Regions from separate parts of the Kitasatospora sp. NPDC058115 genome, predicted to be linked through region 3. Evidence: riboswitches for the same ligand, from Rfam matches in the RefSeq annotation. Region 3 holds a riboswitch; each other region holds the start of a gene.
What was found. A riboswitch is a leader RNA that binds a small molecule or an ion and turns the genes downstream of it on or off. The one in region 3 is predicted to bind cobalamin.
Positions count from the first base shown of each region.

Region 1: linked by a shared signal. The riboswitch ahead of metE (5-methyltetrahydropteroyltriglutamate--homocysteine S-methyltransferase) and the one ahead of ACFVVL_RS30880 (HoxN/HupN/NixA family nickel/cobalt transporter) in region 3 are both predicted to bind cobalamin.
Region 2: linked by a shared signal. The riboswitch ahead of ACFVVL_RS21845 (cobalamin biosynthesis protein) and the one ahead of ACFVVL_RS30880 (HoxN/HupN/NixA family nickel/cobalt transporter) in region 3 are both predicted to bind cobalamin.
Region 4: linked by a shared signal. The riboswitch ahead of ACFVVL_RS31055 (ABC transporter substrate-binding protein) and the one ahead of ACFVVL_RS30880 (HoxN/HupN/NixA family nickel/cobalt transporter) in region 3 are both predicted to bind cobalamin.

Region 1 is NZ_JBHVTL010000010.1:152,519-157,074, reverse strand. Features, by position in the region: gene ACFVVL_RS13395 (cytochrome P450) at 1-1,194, opposite strand, end outside; cobalamin riboswitch at 1,422-1,658, shown strand; gene metE (5-methyltetrahydropteroyltriglutamate--homocysteine S-methyltransferase) at 1,804-4,119, shown strand; gene ACFVVL_RS13385 (hypothetical protein) at 4,276-4,556, shown strand, end outside.
Region 2 is NZ_JBHVTL010000020.1:76,103-80,658, reverse strand. Features, by position in the region: gene ACFVVL_RS21855 (putative cobaltochelatase) at 1-207, opposite strand, end outside; gene ACFVVL_RS21850 (cobyric acid synthase) at 200-1,717, opposite strand; gene ACFVVL_RS21845 (cobalamin biosynthesis protein) at 1,714-2,700, opposite strand; cobalamin riboswitch at 2,734-2,913, opposite strand; gene ACFVVL_RS21840 (alpha/beta hydrolase family protein) at 3,126-4,241, shown strand; gene ACFVVL_RS21835 (hypothetical protein) at 4,403-4,556, shown strand, end outside.
Region 3 is NZ_JBHVTL010000035.1:65,408-69,963, forward strand. Features, by position in the region: gene ACFVVL_RS30870 (hypothetical protein) at 1-780, opposite strand, end outside; gene ACFVVL_RS30875 (ArsR/SmtB family transcription factor) at 832-1,206, opposite strand; cobalamin riboswitch at 1,289-1,482, shown strand; gene ACFVVL_RS30880 (HoxN/HupN/NixA family nickel/cobalt transporter) at 1,514-2,626, shown strand; gene ACFVVL_RS30885 (M24 family metallopeptidase) at 2,707-3,813, shown strand; gene efp (elongation factor P) at 3,879-4,442, shown strand; gene nusB (transcription antitermination factor NusB) at 4,447-4,556, shown strand, end outside.
Region 4 is NZ_JBHVTL010000036.1:79,370-83,925, forward strand. Features, by position in the region: gene ACFVVL_RS31050 (FecCD family ABC transporter permease) at 1-629, opposite strand, end outside; gene ACFVVL_RS31055 (ABC transporter substrate-binding protein) at 626-1,570, opposite strand; cobalamin riboswitch at 1,692-1,897, opposite strand; gene ACFVVL_RS31060 (hypothetical protein) at 1,977-2,279, shown strand; gene ACFVVL_RS31065 (hypothetical protein) at 2,627-2,986, opposite strand; gene ACFVVL_RS31070 (maleylpyruvate isomerase N-terminal domain-containing protein) at 3,881-4,556, shown strand, end outside.

The DNA.
Region 1 (4,556 bases), on a different contig from region 3:
CACGATGAACGACTCCTGCGGGAGCAGCCCCTCCGGCGGCAGCGCGAGTTCGACGTCGGGGAAGGCGCCGAACAGGGCGCTCAGCGCCTCCTCGGCCTCCATCGTGCCGAGCACCGCGCCCAGGCAGTAGTGCCGGCCGTGGCCGAAGGCCAGATGGGTCTTGTCGGACCGGGTGAGGTCGAACTCCTCCGGCCGGTCGGGGTGCAGGGCCGGATCCCGCCCGGCCGCGCCGAAGGCGAACAGGACCGGCTCGCCGGCCCGGATCAGCACGCCCTCGCCGAGGTCGATGTCCGCGGCGGCGAAGTACATCGGCAGGTGCATCACCGGCGCCTCCAGGCGCAGCGACTCCTCGATGGCGTCGCGCCAGGTCGCCGCGCCGGAGCGGATCAGCGCCAGCTGCCCGGGGTGCGAGAGCAGCAGCGCCACCGTGTGGTCGATGAGGTTGACGGTGGTCTCCGACCCGGCGCCGATCATCAGGATCAGGGTGGAGACCAGCTCCGACTCGCTGAGCCGGGACCCCTGGGCGTCACGGGTGGCGATCAGCTCGCTGGTCATGTCGTCGCCCGGCGCCGCCCGCTTGGTGGCGGCGAGGCGGGCCATGGCGGCGAACAGGTCGTCGAGGACGCCCTTGGCGTGCTCGGGGGTGGCGTCGGTCGCCAGGACGCCGTCCACCACCCGGCGCACCTCCGCCCGCTGCTCCTCGGGGACGCCGAACAGGTCGCAGATCAGCGTGGTCGGCAACGGGTAGGAGAGGCCGGTGTGCAGGTCGACGGTCGCGCCGGGCGCGGCGCCGCGCAGCGCGTCGACCAGGGCGGCGGCGATCGCCCGCACCCGGGGCCGCAGCGCCTCCACCCGGCGCGGGCCGAACGAGGGCGCGGTGAGGGTGCGCAGCCGGAGGTGGTCCGCGCCGTCGCTGGTGAACATCGACTCCACCGCGACCCAGCTGGCCAGCGGCCAGTCGGGGCCGACCCGGCCGTCGATCCAGTCGGGCCAGTGGTGGCGGGCGTTCTTGGCGAGCCGGGGGTCGGTGAGCAGCTTCCGGGCGACGTCGGCCCGGGTCACCGACCAGGCCAGGACGCGGCCGGGGAGCTCGACCCGGACGGCCGGGCCGTGGGAGCGCAGATGGGCGGCCTCGGTGTGCAGGGCGGTGCCGCGGGTGTCGAGGACGTGGGTGTAGGGGCAGCGGGGTTCCATGGGCCCTCCTGGAAGGGGAGCGGCGGTCGGAAACGGTCGGCCGATGGTGACCGTACGACCGACCGGGCGGCGGCGGAAGGGCGCTTGTCACCGTGCCGCGCGCCCGGGGGCGCCGCCCCCGAGGGCCGGGCACCACGCGTTCGCCCGTCCCGGCCGGCTCCGGACGCCCCGGACGCGGTACCGGGGGGGCGTCACGGAATTCCGTGACGGGGCCGCCGTCCTGCGTCTACGCTGACCGTGCAGCTGGTTCGCCCTGCCCGCCAGGCAGGCGCGTCGTAAGAGGGAACCCGGTGACGCCTTTCGACTGGCCAGTCCGGGACTGCCCCGCAGCGGTGAGCGGGAACGACCGCCGTCATACGCACTGGGCCCGAGCGGCCCGGGAAGCGACGGCCAGTAGGTGTCCGCCCTTTCGGGGGCGGGCGTGCCCGCGAGTCCGAAGACCTGCCCGCTGTCCGCGCGCGACCGATCGCGCGCGGCCATCCCGGTGACCTCGTGGGCGGGTCGGCGTGCACACGGAGCCGCGAACGCGCCTCCGTCCGGTACGTCATCCCTTCGCGCCCTCGTCCCGTCACCGGGCACCGAGGATCAAGACTCGCGAAGGAGAGTCCCTTGACAGCGAAGTCCGCAGCCGCGGCCACCCTGGCCACCGTCCACGGCTACCCCCGGCAGGGCCGGAACCGGGAGCTCAAGAAGGCGGTCGAGGGCTACTGGAAGGGCACCGTCACCGCCGACGCCCTGCACGCCACCGCCGCCCGACTGCGCCGGGAGAACTGGACGCAGCTCGCCGGGGCGGGCGTGCGCGAACTCCCCACCGGCGACTTCTCGCTCTACGACCACGTGCTCGACACCACCGTCGCCGTCGGCGCCGTCCCCGCCCGCCACCGGGCCGCCGTCGACGCCGACCCGCTCGACGGCTACTTCGCCATGGCGCGCGGCACCCAGGACGCCGCGCCGCTGGAGATGACCAAGTGGTTCGACACCAACTACCACTACCTCGTCCCCGAACTGGGGCCGGACACCGCCTTCACCGCCAACTCCGGCAAGGCGGTCGGCGAACTCGCCGAGGCGCTCGCCGCCGGCCACGAGGCCCGCCCGGTGCTGGTGGGCCCGGTCACCTACCTGCTGCTGGCCGAGCCCGCCCCCGGCGTCGCGGAGGACTTCCGGCCGCTCACCCTGCTGGACCGGCTGCTGCCCGTCTACGCCGAACTCCTCGCCGACCTGCACGCGGCCGGCGCGGACTGGGTGCAGCTGGACGAGCCCGCGCTCGTCCAGGACCGCACCCCGGCCGAACTGAACGCCGTCGCCCGCGCCTACCGCGAGCTCGGCGCCCGCACCGACCGGCCGAAGCTGCTGGTCGCGAGCTACTTCGACCGCCTCGGCGAGGCGCTTCCGGTGCTGGCCGCGGCGCCCGTGGAGGGGCTGGCACTGGACTTCACCGGGCCGGCCGCCGCCAATCTGGACGACCTCGCCGCCGTCGGCGGACTGCCCGGCAAGCGCCTGGTGGCGGGCGTCGTCGACGGCCGCAACATCTGGATCAACGACCTGGAGGCCTCGCTCGCCACCCTGGCCACCCTGCTCGGCCTGGCCGGCCACGTGGACGTGGCGCCGTCCTGCTCCCTGCTGCACGTGCCGGTCGACGCCACCGCCGAGCGGGACCTCGACCCGCAGCTCGCCCGCTGGCTCGCCTTCGCCCGGCAGAAGGCCGAGGAGACCGCGCTGCTCGCGCGCGGTCTGCGCGAGGGCACCGGCGCGATCGCCGCCGAACTCGCCGCCAACCGCGCCCACCTGGCCTCCCGGGCCGCCTCCCCGATCACCCGCGACCCCGCCGTGCGCGCCCGCACCGCCGCCGTCACCGCCGAGGACGCCCGCCGGACCCCGGCCCACCCCGGGCGCGCCGGGGCCCAGCGCGCCCGGCTCGGGCTGCCGCTGCTGCCCACCACCACGATCGGCTCCTTCCCACAGACCGCCGAACTGCGGGCCGCCCGCGCCGACCTCACCGCCGGGCGGACCGACGCCGCCGCCTACCGCGAGCGGATCCGGGCCGAGGTCCGCGAGGTGATCGCCTTCCAGGAGAAGGCCGGGCTGGACGTCCTGGTGCACGGCGAGCCCGAACGCAACGACATGGTCCAGTACTTCGCCGAACAGCTCACCGGCTTCCTCGCCACCCGGCACGGCTGGGTGCAGTCCTACGGCACCCGCTACGTCCGCCCGCCGGTCCTCGCCGGCGACGTCTCCCGCCCGGGCCCGATGACGGTCGACTGGTTCCGCTACGCCCAGGGCCTCACCGACCGCCCGGTCAAGGGCATGCTCACCGGCCCGGTCACCAGGCTCGCGTGGTCCTTCGTCCGCGACGACCAGCCGCTCGCCGACACCGCCCGCCAGGTCGCCCTGGCCCTGCGCGACGAGGTCGCCGACCTGGAGGCCGCCGGCGCCGCCGTCGTCCAGGTCGACGAACCCGCCCTGCGCGAGACCCTGCCGCTGCGCGCCGACGGCCGCCCCGGCTACCTGGCCTGGGCGACGGAGGCGTTCCGCCTCGCCACCTCCGGGGTCCGCGCCGACACCCAGATCCACACCCACATGTGCTACGCCGAGTTCGGCGCGATCATGACGGCCATCGACGACCTCGACGCGGACGTCATCTCCCTGGAGGCCACCCGCTCCCACATGCGGGTCGCCGGCGAACTCGCCGCCGCCGGGTACCCGCGCGAGGTCGGCCCCGGCGTGTGGGACATCCACTCCCCGCGCGTGCCGAGCGCCGACGAGGCCGAGCGGCTGCTGCGCACCGGCCTGGCCGCGATCCCCGCCGAGCGGCTCTGGGTCAACCCCGACTGCGGCCTGAAGACCCGCGGCTGGCCGGAGACCCGCGCCTCCCTGGAGAACCTGGTCACCGCCGCCCGCCGCCTGCGCGGGGAACTCACGGGCTGACGCGGCCGCGGGCGCGCACACCCCGCGGTGCGCGCCCGCCCTTCCGGGGGTCGGCACGGGCCCGGGGCTCTCGTGGCGGCGCCACGACAGGCGCTTCCGGCCGCGCCGCCGGTGGCGTGCGGGCCGCGCGGCGCCGCGGGCGGGTAGCCTGCCGGGGTGGCGGTCCACGGGTTCGGGGTGACGGAGTTCCAGCTGGTGCTGCTGCGCCGGATGGCGGACTTCCGGCCGGAGCCGGTCGAGGAGGCGCTGCGCCGGCTGGGGGCGACGCGCGCGGGCATGCGCGAGGCGAACAAGCGGTGGCAGGCGATGGTGCGCGCGCCGGGGTTCCCGTCCGGCGGGCGGCGTTGGACGGCCGTGCTCGGCGCGCCGGAGGCGGTGCTGCCGCGGCGCGTCGGGGACCTCGTCTGCACCGCACGGCAGTGGGCGCTGCCGCTCTG
Region 2 (4,556 bases), on a different contig from region 3:
CGGGTCGCAGGCGAAGCGGCAGTCGTCGACGGTCGTGATGGACGGCAGCAGCCCGGCCAGCGCGCGCACCATGGTCGACTTGGCGGTGCCCTTCTCGCCGCGCACCAGCACCCCGCCGACGGCGGGGGAGACGGCGTTCAGCAGCAGGCCGAGCCGCAGGTCGGCCATGCCGACGATCGCGGTGAACGGGTATCGGACGTCACTCATGCATGCTCCCAGGGGCCCCGGGCGCAAGGAACGGCAGCGATCCGGCCGCCGGCACCCCGCCCTCGATCAGCTTCCACAACGCGTCGGTGTCCGCGTGCTCCTCGATCAGCTCGCCCAGCCGGTCCAGCCGGGCCTCCCGCGCGGCCGCGAAGGAGGTGTCCGGCGCCGGCACGAACGCCCGGCCGGCGGCCGCCGCGACCTCGCGCAGCAGCGCGCGGCGGAAGCCGTCGTTCTCCAGCGCCCCGTGCCAGGTGGTTCCCCACACCTGGCCCGCCCGGCACCCGTCGAGGAAGGGCTCGCCGCCCTCGACCGTGACGATGCCGTGGTGGATCTCGTAGCCCTCGACCCGCTCCCCGTACGCCTCGCCGACCGGCCGGGCGAGCACCTTCTCCGCGCCGAACCGCACCCGGGTCGGCAGCAGCCCGAGGCCGTCCACCGCGCCCGCCCCCGACTCGACCTCGTCCACGATCGAGTGCGCCAGCATCTGGTAGCCGCCGCAGACGCCGAGCAGCGGCTGCCCGGCCGCCGCCCGGGCCCTCAGCACCGGCTCCAGGCCGCGTTCGCGCAGCCAGGCGAGGTCCGCGACGGTGGCCCGGGTACCGGGCAGCACGACGAGGTCGGCGTCGGCCAGTTCCTCCGGGCGGGTGGCCCAGCGGACCAGCACGCCGGGCTCCTGGGCGAGCGCGTCCAGGTCGGTGAAGTTGGACAGCCGGGGGAAGCGCAGCACGGCCACCCGCAGCACGTCCGCGCCGAGCGGGCCGCGCGCGGCCGTCCGGTCGACGACGGTGGACAGGTCGAGCGAGTCCTCGGCGTCCAGCCACAGGTCCGCCAGCATCGGCAGGGTGCCGAGCACCGGACGGCCGGTCAGCTCGCGCAGCATCTCCAGGCCCGGCGCGAGCAGCCGCGCGTCGCCGCGGAACTTGTTGACGAACCAGCCCGCCACATGCCGCTGGTCCTCGGCCGACAGCAGCGCCAGCGTCCCGTACATCGCCGCGAACACCCCGCCGCGGTCGATGTCGCCGACCACCACGACCGGCAGGCCGGCGGCGGTGGCCAGGCCCATGTTGGCGATGTCGCGGTCGCGCAGGTTGATCTCGGCGGGCGATCCCGCGCCCTCGCAGACCACCACGTCGAAGCGCCGGCGCAGGTCCGCCAGGCACTCCAGGGCGCGTTCCAGCAGCACCGGCTTGCGCTCGCGGTAGTCCAGCGCGCCGACCTCGGCGACCGGCCGGCCCAGCAGCACCACCTGGCTGCGGCCGTCGGCCCCGGGCTTGAGCAGCACCGGGTTCATCGCCGCCTCCGGCTCCACCCGGGCCGCCTGCGCCTGCATCGCCTGCGCGCGGCCGATCTCGGCGCCGTCGGCGGTGACGAAGGAGTTCAGCGACATGTTCTGCGCCTTGAACGGCGCGACCGCGACACCCTGCCGGGCCAGCCAGCGGCAGATGCCCGCGGTGACCACGCTCTTGCCGGCGTCCGAGGTCGTCCCGGCGACCAGCAGCGCCTTGCTCATGCCCCACTCCTCCGCATCCCGCCCAGGGCCGCCCGGAGCAGCAGGTGCCCGGCGACCGTCGTACCCAGGGCCAGCGCGCTCACCCGCCGGGAGAGCACACAGGCCCGTTCGATGTCGTCCACCCCGACCGGCCGCAGCTCCCCGCCCAGCACGGGGCGGTGCTCCACCCGCTCGCCGTAGTGCAGCGTCCCGCCGAGGCGCACGCCCACCGCGCCGGCGAACGCCGACTCGGCCTGACCGGCGTTCGGGCTGGGGTGCGCCGAGCCGTCGCGCCGCCAGACCCGCCAGGCGGTGCGCGGTTCGGGGGCGGCGGCCACCGTCAGCAGCGCGGTCAGCCGCGCGCCGGGCCAGCCCGCCACGTCGTCCAGCCGCGCCGAGGCCCAGCCGAACCGGGCGTAGCGGGGCGAGCGGTGACCGACCATCGCGTCCAGGGTGTTCACCGCGCGGAACGCCAGCAGGCCCGGGGTGCCCGCGAGGCCGCCCCAGACCAGGGCGTTGACCACGGCGTCGGCGGTGTTCTCGGCCACCGACTCGACGACCGCGCGGGCCAGCTGCTGCTCGTCCAGCGCGCTCGGGTCGCGTCCGCACAGGTGCGGCAGCCGCTCCCGGGCCGCCGTCAGGTGGCCGGCCGCCAGCGAACGGCCGATGGTGCGGGCCTCCCGGGTCAGCGAGGTGCCGCCGAGCACCGTCCAGGTCGCGGCGGCGGCGAGGGCGGCCCGGGCGGGCGGGCGGCGGGCCAGCAGCCGGTCGGCGGCGAGGGCGCCGGCCGCGACGGTGCCCACGGCCAGGGCGGTGAAGGCGGTGCCGACGCCGCGGTGGTCGCGCCAGAGCAGGCGTTCCAGCCGGGCGGCGGCGGTGCCGAAGCCGGCCACCGGGTGGCCGCGGCGCGGGTCGGCGAACCGGGCGTCGGCCAGGTACCCGGCCACCGCGCCGGCGCCGAAGGCGGCGGCCCGGGTCAACGGGCGCACGGCAGGGCGCAGCATCGCGTGCGTGTCCTCACTCAGGGTCCGCGCCCTGGATCGACGAACCGGCGGCGAGAGTCTCCTGGCTTCCGGGTCGAACGCACCTCCCGGGCCTTCCAGCGGCTTCTGACGGCCCGCCGTGGCGTGTTCCGGTCGTGCTCCCCGGTGACAGTGGCGGGACCGCGCCGGACTCGCACCGGCTTCCTCTGCATGCCTCCGTATTGGCTGAAGGATCCCATCACGGGCCCGAACCGGGAGTCAACCGAGGTCGTCGGGGGTGTTGGTCACACGCCGGGCCGCCCCGCCGCAGCCATGTGATTTTCCTCCCGGAACTACCCGTACGGCCGTGTCCTGCTGGCCTCCCCCCGCCCGCGCGAGTGGACTGAGGGTGGGTCGGGACAGCGAGACCGGAGACCGAGCCAGACACCGAGCACCGGGGAGCGAGTATGCGTTGGGGAATCGCGGCCACCGTGGCGGCCGCCGCCGTCGGCACCGGGGCCGCCGTCCTGGTGATCGGCCGCCGGGCGTCCGAGCGGATGGTCCGCCCGGCCGGGGCCGCCCGCGTCCGGACCGGCCCGGTGCTCGTCCAGGCCCTCGGCGCGGGGCGGGTCACCTTCACCCGCACGCCGGTGAGCGAGCGCCCCGGCCGCTGGGCCGTCGAGTGGGGCGAGGACGGTCACGCGGTCGTCGAGGAGGTCCTGCACAGTGACGAGAAGGGGGTCACCCGCCGGCTGGTGCGCGCGGACCGGGGCACCCTCGCCCCCGGCACCGAGGTCCGCTTCACCCCCCGGGTCCACCTCGGCGACCCGGGCCGGGCGCTCGGGCTGCCGTTCGCCGAGACCGCCGTCGAGGGCGAACTCGGCGCGATGCCCGCGTGGCGGCTGGACGGCAAGCGCGGCACCTGGGTGGTCCTGGTGCACGGCCCGGACGCCGACCGGACCCAGGCCCTGCCCGTCCTCCCCGAGCTGCAGCGCCTCGGCCTGCCCGCCCTGGTCGTCACCTACCGCGGTGACGCCGGCGCCCCGGCCTCCCCGGACGGCCTCGGCCACTTCGGCGAGACCGAGTGGCGGGACGTCGAGGCGGCGGTGCGCACCGCCCTGGACGCCGGCGCGGGCCGGGTGGTGCTCCACGGCTGGTCGCTCGGCGCCACGATGGCCCTGCAGACCGCCGCCCGCTCGGACCTCGCCCCCTCGATCAGCAGCCTGGTCCTGGACTCGCCGGTGCTGGACTGGCCGGCCACCGCCCGCCGGGACGCCGCCCGCTCCGGCTTCCGGGGCGCGGCCGCCGAACTGGGCGCGCTCGCGGCGCAGGGCCGCACCGGCGTGGATCTGGCCGACTTCGCCCGCATCGCCGAGGGGACCGACCTGCGGGTGCCGACCCTGGTGCTGCACGGCCCGGACGACCCGGTGGCCCCGTTCGCGGCGGCCGAGCGCCTCGCCCGCCGCCGACCGGACGTGGTCAACCTCCAGGCCTTTCCCGGGGGTGATCACGCCGCGCTCTGGAACACCGCCCCCGACCGCTACGCCGAGACCCTGCGCCGCTGGCTCACTCCGTTCTGCTGAGCCGTTCCGATCCCCCCCTCGCGCGGAATTCCGCGGCGCACCCGTTCTTCGTGGCATGGACCCGCCACAAAGATCAGGCCAGTCGGTTTGGCCTCTGTTGCCCGATCTTGTCGAGCCCCCGCGCCCCCCGCCCGCCCCGCGCGGACAACCGGATGTGACAGATGGCCGGTACAAGGGGAAGACTGCTCGACGTGACGTCTCGGAATCCGCGCGACCGTGATGCCCCGCTCCCGCCGACGATCGGTACCGGTGCGACGGTGACCCGTCTCCCCGGAACGGCCCACCGCCCCGCCGGCGCCAGGCCGGGGGCCCCGG
Region 3 (4,556 bases):
CGGGGCGAGCAGGGCGCGCAGGTCGTGCCGGGCCCAGACGTTGGGGTGCAGGACGGCGGCGACGGTGTACTCGTCGGCGGGCAGCTGTTCGACCAGCCGCAGCGGCAGGCCGGGGTGACGGCCGAGCAGCGAGTGCCCGCTCCAGGTGGAGGTGACCACGACGAGGCGACGGCCGTCGACCGCGCCGAGGGCGGTCCGGTGGCCGTCGCGTGCGCCGAGGCCGCCGAGCATCCGGTCGAAGCAGGGGTCGCCGACCTCGCGGGCGCGGGGCAGCGCCTCGGGGCAGGCAGCCCGCAGGCGGTCGAACTGCTCGCGGTGGGAGAGGCCGATGACGGCGGGGAAGACCCGTCCGCGATGGGTGAGTTCGTGTCGGGAGAGCCCGGCGGCGGTCACCGTGTCGCCGGTGGACTCGGGGACCAGACGGTTGTAGCCGGCGCCGTGCGGGAGGACGACGAGGGGTGCGCGCAGCCGGTGCATCGAGGCGTGGACGGCGCAGGCGACGGCGAGGTCGAAGCGCTGCCGGACGGCCTCCCGCCAGGGCAGGACGGTGAGGCCGGGCTGGGCGCGGAGGTGGTCGTCGAGTCCGGCGGTGAACGCGGAGCCGGGGTTGACGGTGACGGCGAAGCCGATGCCGTCCAGCTCGCGCAGTGGTGCGAGGACCTCCAGGACCCTGGTGGCGGAGGTGAGGGTGCGGACCACCGCGAGGACGCGTGCCCGGACCGGCCGGGTGTTCCAGCGGTCGTCGTCGGGCCGGGCCCGGAGCCGGCGGGGGTTCGACACGCCATGATCGTACTCAGCGGGCTCCGGCCGGGCGGGGTGGCCGCCCGGCGGTCAGCCGGCTGCTATGGCGGGGGTGTCGCCGGCGCATTGGTCGAGGAGGGGGCGCAGGGTGGCGTCCACGAGCCGGTAGCGCACGACGCGGCCCTCCTTCTCGCCGGCCACCACGCCGGCGGTGCGCAGGAGGCGCAGGGCCTGGGAGACGGCGGGGTCGCGCATGCCGGTGGCGACGGCGAGGTCGGTGACGGCGAGGGGGCCGGTGCGGTGCAGGGCGAGCAGGAGGGCGAGCCTGCCGGGGTCGGCGAGCAGGGCGAAGCGGTCGGCCCAGGAGCGGACGTGGGCGGTGTCGCCGATCGCGGCGATGGCCTCGCAGACCCGGTGGCCGTCGATGGTGCGGTGGCCCGCGCGGTCGGCCGGTACGAGATGCATGCGGCCCATTCTGGCAGGCGGGAGGTTGTGATCCTGAACACCTGCGTAGGTGCGCAGCCTTGCATGGGTCGCCCCGGGCCCCTACGGTGTTCCCCGCCGTGGTGCTCGGGAAGACCGGTGACGGACCCTCAGGGGTCCCAGTCCGGAGCGGCCCTCGCCACTGTGATCGGGGGAGAGTGTCCGTACCCACGACGCCACTGGGCGCCTCGCGCGCCTGGGAAGGCGGGTACGGGAGCCCCGTAAGCCAGGAGACCGGCCGCGGCATCTCACGAAGTCATTCCACGAGGTGCTGGAGCGTGATCCGCAGATGACCCTGCCCGAAACCGCCGCCGCCGCGGCGTCGCCCGCCGCCCTGCCCGCCTTCCGCTGGCGCCGGGAGGACACCCTTCGCACCGCCGGGCTGCTGGGCGTGATCCTCGCCATGCACGTGGTGGCGTTCGGCACGTTGATCTTCCTGGTGGCGCCGGAGAAGTACGAGGTGGGCACCCAGGTCTTCGGGGTGGGCCTGGGCATCACCGCCTACACCCTCGGCATGCGCCACGCCTTCGACGCCGACCACATCGCGGTGATCGACAACACCACCCGCAAGCTGATGGCGGACGGCAAGCGCCCGGTCTCGGTGGGCTTCTGGTTCGCGCTCGGGCACTCCTCGATGGTGGTGCTGATGGCCGCCCTGGTGGCGGGCGGCGCGCAGCTGGCCAACACGCTGATGGACGACGAGTCGTCCACCCACCAGTGGCTGGGGATGGTCGGCACCTCGGCCTCCGGCGTCTTCCTCTACCTGATCGGCGCGCTGAACCTGGCGGCGCTGTTCGGCATCCTCAGGGTGTTCCGCTCGATGCGCGCCGGCCGGTTCGACGAGGCCGAGCTGGAGGCGCACCTGAACGCGCGCGGCCTGATGGCCCGGGTGCTGAACCGGGCGACCCGCTCGATCACCCGGCCCGGGCAGATGTTCCCGGTCGGCATGGTGCTGGGCCTGGGCTTCGACACCGCGACCGAGGTCACCCTGATGGTGATGGCCGGCTCGGGCGCGGCCTCCGGCCTGCCGTGGTACGCGATCGTCTGCCTGCCGCTGCTGTTCGCGGCCGGGATGAGCCTGTTCGACACGCTGGACGGCACTTTCATGAACTTCGCCTACCAGTGGGCGTTCTCCAACCCGGTGCGGAAGGTGTACTACAACCTGACGATCACCGGGCTCTCCATCGCGGTGGCCTTCGTCATCGGCACCATCGAGCTGGTCGGCGTGCTGCACGAGAAGCTGGACCTCACCGACCCGGTGAGCGGCTGGATCGCGGACATCTCGCTGGACAACGTCGGCTACGCGATCGTCGCCCTGTTCGTGGTGGTCTGGGCCGCCGCCATCGCCTACTGGCGGCTGGCCGGGGTGGAGCGGAAGTGGAGCCCGAAGGCCGCGGAGTAGCGGCCCGGGCGGGAGGCCGGGGCTGCCCGGGTGGGGGCGTTCGGCGGGCGGATCGGGGGCCGGGTTCGTAGGCTCGACGCATGGCTGATGCGTACGCGGGCCGCCGGGAGCGGTTGCGGGAGCACTGCGGTGCCTCCGGGGCCGACGCGGCGCTGATCACCCGGGCGGCGAACGTGCGGTACCTGACCGGCTGCCCGCCGTGCGGGGCGAGCCTGCTGCTGACCCGGGACCGGGTGCTGCTCGCGCTGCCGGACGACCTGCCGCCGGACGACACCGGCGAGCACCTGATCGCCCCCGACGTCACCCGGCTGCCGGTGGCCACCGGTTCCGACACCGCGCTGGCCGCGGCCGCCGCCGCCGCGCGGCTGGGGGCGGCCGGGCTGGCGGTGGAGGAGCACGACCTGACGGTCGCCCGGCACCGGGCGGTGGCCGGGCTGGCCGAGGGGGTGCGGCTGGCGGACGTCGGCCAGGCGGTCGAGCGGCTGCGGGTGGTCAAGGACGAGCACGAGATCGCCGACCTGCGGATCGCCGCCGAGATCGCCGACCAGGCGCTCGGCGAGCTGCTGGAGTCGATCCTGGTCGGGCGCACCGAACGGCACCTGGCGATGGAGCTGGAGCGCCGGATGATCGACCACGGCGCCGACCGGGCGGCCTTCCCGGTCTCGGTCGGCACCGGCAGCCACTCCGGCCAGCCGGCGCACCAGCCCACCGACCGGCGGGTGGAGGAGGGCGACTTCCTGACCGTGGTGCTCGGCGCGCAGTACCGCGGCTACGGGGTGTCCACCGCCCGCACCTTCGTGATCGGAGCGGCCCCCGCGCCCTGGCAGGTCGAGCTGCACCGGCTGGTGTTCCGCGCCCAGCGGGCCGGGCGGGAGGCGCTCGGGCCGGGGGTCGAGCTGTGCGTACCCGACCGGGCTGCGCGGGAGATCCTGGGGGCGGCCGGGCACACCGAGGGCTCCGTGCACCCGATCGGCCACGGCATCGGCCTGGAGATCCGGGAGGCCCCGCGCCTCGGCCCCACGGACATGGGTAAACTGGACAGCCGCGTACCGGTCACCGTCGGCCCGGGGGTCCACCTCCCGGGGCGGGGCGGGGTCCGGATCGAGGACACGCTCGTGGTGCGCCCCCTGGATGAGGGCGGGCCCGAGCTGCTCACCATCACCACCAAGGAGCTCCTCGCCCTGTGACGCAGGTGTGCCACAGGACGCGTCCCTTGGTTCCTTGACAGCTATATCCAGGAGTAAGTGCGCCCGTGGCTTCCACGAACGATCTCAAGAACGGCATGGTCCTCAAGCTGGAGGGCGGCAAGCTCTGGTCCGTCGTCGAGTTCCAGCACGTCAAGCCCGGCAAGGGCCCGGCCTTCGTGCGTACCAAGCTCAAGGAGGTCCTGACGGGCAAGGTCGTCGACAAGACCTTCAACGCGGGCACCAAGGTCGAGACCGCCAACGTCGACAAGCGCACCATGCAGTTCTCGTACAAGGACGGCGAGAACTTCGTGTTCATGGACATGGACACCTACGACCAGCTGGCCATCGAGCCGGTCGTCGTCGGCGACGCCGCCAAGTACCTGCTGGAGGGCTTCGACGCGCTCGTCGCCGTCAACGAGGGTTCGGTGCTCTACATCGAGCTCCCGGCCGCCGTCGAGCTGGTCATCGCCGAGACCGAGCCGGGCGTCCAGGGCGACCGCTCCACCGGTGGCACCAAGCCGGCGACGCTGGAGACCGGCGCCGAGATCCAGGTGCCGCTGTTCATCACCACCGGCGAGAAGGTCAAGGTCGACACCCGCGACGGCAGCTACCTCGGCCGGGTGAAGTAAGTCCGTGTCGTCCGCACGCACCAAGGCCCGCACGCGAGCCTTCCAGATCCTGTTCGAGGCCGACCACCGCGGGGTCGACCCGCTGACGGTCCTCGCCGACTGGGTGGCCCGGGC
Region 4 (4,556 bases), on a different contig from region 3:
GCGACCGAGCCCAGCGTCCACTCCATGACGCCGCGCGCCGCGTTGCGGTCCCCGAGGACCAGCACGACGAACGAGGTGTAGGCCCCGCACATCTGGCCCACGGCGATGCCGGCGAGCACGGTCCGGGTGGTCGGCAGCGTCCGGGTGCGCGCGGCGGCCAGGGCCAGCACGACGACGGCCGCGAGCAGGGCACCGGCGAACGCGGCGATCGCCACCGCGCCGGTGCCCACGGCGCCGGACACGCCGACGCCGAGGACGATCACGGTGACCGCGCCGGCGGCGGCCCCGTCCGAGATCCCGAGCAGGAAGGGGTCGGCCAGGTCGTTGCCGGTCAGGGTCTGCAGCACGGCGCCGCAGACCGCGAGGCCGGCGCCGGTCGCGGCCGCTCCCAGCACCCGGGGCAGCCGCAACTGCCAGACGATCTGGTCGTCCAGCAGCGTCACGTGCGGGTCGCCCAGTCCGAGACGGCGCACCACGACCTCGAACACCGTCCGGACCGGCTCGTGCTGCGAGCCGACGGCCAGACCGAGGAGCATGGTGGCCAGGAGCAGGGCGGCGGCGACGGCCAGGGCCGCCACCGTGCGGCCCGGACCGGCGGGCCGCACGGCGGGGCGGGGTGCGGCGGTCATGAACCCGGGCGCAGCAGGCCCAGCCCGGCCGACACCCGGGCGGCGCCGTCGGCGAGCAGCACGCCGGGCGTCGACTCCGAGAACGGCACCACCACGAAGGCCTTGCGCTGCACGGCGGTGAGCCTGCTCAGCACCGGGTCGTTCTCCAGGTAGTCGATCTTGGACCGGGCGGTGTCCCAGTCGGCGTCCGCGAGCACGATGGCGTCCGGATCCGCGGCGACGACCTTCTCCCAGCTCACGCTCTGCCAGGCGCCGGGCAGGTCCGCGAAGACGTTGCGGGCGCCCACGGCGTCGAGCACCAGCTGCGGCCCGCCGTGGCCGGCGCCGACGTACGGCGCCTTGGTGTCCGAGTCGAACCACAGGACCTTCAGGTCCTTGCCCGCGGCCGTCGCCCTGAACCCGGCCAGCTGCTTCTCCTGCTCCCGCTGGATGGCGGCGGCCCGCTCCGGGACGCCGAACACCCTGGCGACGTCGTTCAGTTCGCCCCACATCGCCTGCCAGGTCGTCGGCGGCACCTGGCTCTTGTCCGTGCAGCCGAACGGGGACAGGTACGACGGCATGCCCTGGCCGCGCAGCTCCTCCCGGCTGCCCGCGACCTTCTCGGTGAACGCGCTGGAGTAGGAGGCGTAGAGGAAGTCGGGACGGGCCGCGAGGAGCTTCTCCTTCGTCGGGTAGTCCTCGGAGAGCACCGGAACGGAGTCGTAGGCCGCCTTCCACTTCTCCGGGACGGCGTTGTCGAGATAGGCGGTACCGGCCATCCGGGACTCCAGGCCGAGGGCCAGGGCGACCTCGGTGGCCCCCTGGTTGAGCGTCACCAGCCGCTCGGGCGGCGCGCCGACCGTCACGGTGGTCCCGCAGTTGACCAGGCTGACCGGCTCGGCACTTCCGCCCGTCGCCGTGGACGCGACGGGCGCGGGGGCGCCCGCGCAGGCACCGAGCACGCCGGTGAAAAGGACGGCCGCGACCGCCCGGCCGGCACGTACCCGACCTGCGGGGCGTGCGGAACGTATGGACACAAACGGGTACGGCAAAGCGCGGGGCACGTGTTCTCCAAAACCCTCGTGGAACATGTCGCGCCGTGGCCGGTCTCCTGGCTTCCGCATCGACGCACCGCAGCCGACCTTCCCGGGGGGCTCTTCGAGCCGTCCCAGTGGCCCTGACCGCTGGCGAAGCCGGTCAGCGAGGGCCGCGGTACTCCGCGGCAACAGTGGCGAGGGCCGCACCGGACTCGAACCGGTTTCCCGAACACCACGGCGATGGCAAGGTATCAGGCGTGGTCAGGTCGGTGCCGACCGGCTGCCCGAGGACACCGTCCTGGCGCCGGCCGCGCAGCGCCCCCACGCCCACGTGCCGAGCACCCCTCCGCGCGCCTTCGCGCTGCCGCTGCTGCGCGAGGCCGGCCTGACGCTCTCCACCGACCTGCACAACCGGGACGGCGTCAACACCCACCACGAGCCGCTCGCCCAGGCGGCGGACCTCGTCCTCGCCTCGACGACGGCCCTCGCGGATCCCGGGCGGACCATGCGCCGGATCGTCGAGCGCGGCCGGGCCCGGACGGTCGTCGCCTCGGCGGCCGGCGACGCCGTCGGCCGTGACGAACTCCTCGCCCGCGCCGCGGCACTCGACGCAGCGGACGGCGGAAGCCCATGACGGACGCAGCGCGCGGCCACGACGTGCGCGCCCTCGGCGGTGGCCGGTGCCGGGGGCCAGGGGAGGGTGGTGACGTCGCGGGCCGCGGTGCGGGCCGCACCCGCCGGGCGAGATCGTCGGCCGGGTCGTTGTCGTGGCAGCGCGGCGCGGTGTCCGTCGGGGGCGGGACGGTCGCGACCGCCGGCGGTGGGAGCAGGCGGACGGCTCCGTGAGGTGCCGTTGAGCGGCAGGGGTCCGCCCCTGGCCCGTTCACCGCCGGATGCGGATCGCCGAGGCCCGCCGAGCTCACCCGAACGGTGCGCCGGCGGGCCGAAGGCGACTTGGCGTCAGAAGAGGTTCCGCCCGGGTCACGTCACCGGCAGACAGACGGCGTAGACCATGTAGGAGCCGCTGGTGCCTGCCGAGTTGTTGAAGGACACCGTCCACATGTTCGCGGCGGACGGGTAGGACTCGTACAGCTGGGCCGTGAGGTTGTTGCCGCCGAGGGGCGTCCGCAGCCCACCGCCCGTGATGACGGTACCTGCCGGACAGGCCGTGGTTCCCGTGTTGAGTCCGGAGGTCAGGGTGTGGGTCGTCTGGATGATCTGGGTCGGCAGGGTCGGCCCCGCAGGTCCGGCAGGTCCGACGGGGCCGACCGGACCGGCGGGGCCGACCGGTCCGGCCGGTCCGACGGCTCCGGCAGGTCCGACCGGGCCGGCAGGTCCCACAGGTCCGGCAGGGCCCTGTGGTCCGGCGGGTCCTGCCGGTCCGGCCGGTCCCTGCGGTCCTGCCGGGCCCTGAGGTCCGGGAGGTCCCGGAGGGCCCGGCTTCCCGGACGAGCAGCTGTGCGGGCAGCCGCCCCCTCCCCGGTGGTCGGTCTCGTCACCGGCCTCCGCCTGGGGTGTCACGAATCCGGTCAGCAGTGTGGCGGCCAGCACCGACAGGGCGACGTTCCGCAGCAGGGTCAGGTGTTTCCGTCGCAATCCATCCTCCGTGAGTTCCTCGAATTCCGATCCCGTTCGTACACCGCACATGGCGGTGGCCGGGGCACAATACCCATGTGAACACGCCTGAGAAGGCCGCGCGAGCAAGGAGATCCCTTTGGGGATCCGACCGAACCCGAGAAGCTGACACGGTGTCCGATGGGTCCGGGGACGTCGTACCAGCGGCTCGCCGGCGGACCGCCATTGACTCGCTGACGGTGGGTCGATCTGCGGCGACCTCCGTCATCGGCGGTCACCCGTTCCCGGTTCTCCTGAGATGCGGGAGGAGCTCGCGGGGACTACGCCGGGCGGTCATCGGCATGGGGATGTGATCGGTTTTCCTGCCGGACGGCCTTTCCCGCCCACCGGATTTCCACGCACTCGACCGGTGCGTCCTGGTGCTGTGCAAACGGCGCCGAGCCGCATCCCGCCGGACCGGTCAGGCGTCGGCCGACCTCGGCATGCCGACCCTCGGCCCGCCACCGGATGGGGCACACCCATCCGCCGACCAGGGCCACCGCCCGTCGGCACGGCACGGCACGGCAGGCACCGCGCCGCCCGGCCGGGCAGCCGCGGCCTCTGACCGGGCTCCGACAAATTCGCTGTCCGGCGGCCGGAGCCCCGTGATACACAACCGTCGTGCAAAAAATCTTGGAGTTCCCCGAGGTCCTGCGGCTGATCGAGGACCGCTCGGCCGCGTTCCGCGCCGCGATCGCGTCCGCCCCCGACCTCGACGTCCAGGTCCCCGGATGCCCGGAGTGGACGCTGCGCGAACTGGCGCAGCACCTCGGCGACGGCCGCCGCCGTCAGGCCGCCGTCGTCGCGGCGGGCCCGGGTGCCGAGCCCCCGGCGAGGACGGACCCGAAGGGCGCCCCGACCGCGCCCCGCGACCGGGAGGCCCTGGACGCCTGGCTCGCCGAGTCGACCGAGCTCATGCTCGCCGCGCTGCGCGAGGCCGGCCCGGACCGCGGCTGCTGGACGTGGTGGGGCCGCTCGCAGGCCCCGGAGACCAGCGGAGCCCTGGCCCGGCACCAGATCCAGGAGATCGCCGTCCACACCTACGACGTCCGGCTCACCCTGGGCGCCGCACAGCCGTTGCCGACGGACGTCGCGGTCGAGGGCGTCGACGAGTTCCTGACGACCGTCTCGGCGACGACCGTCCCGTGGCCGTTCAAGCCGGCGACCATCGACCTGCACGCGACCGAGGGCGGCTCCTGGCGTCTGACCCTCGACGCCGACGGCGTGCGCTGCGACGACCTCGCCGCCGACGCGGCGCCGGGTGACCTGGTGATGCGAGGCGCAGCGAGCGACCTGG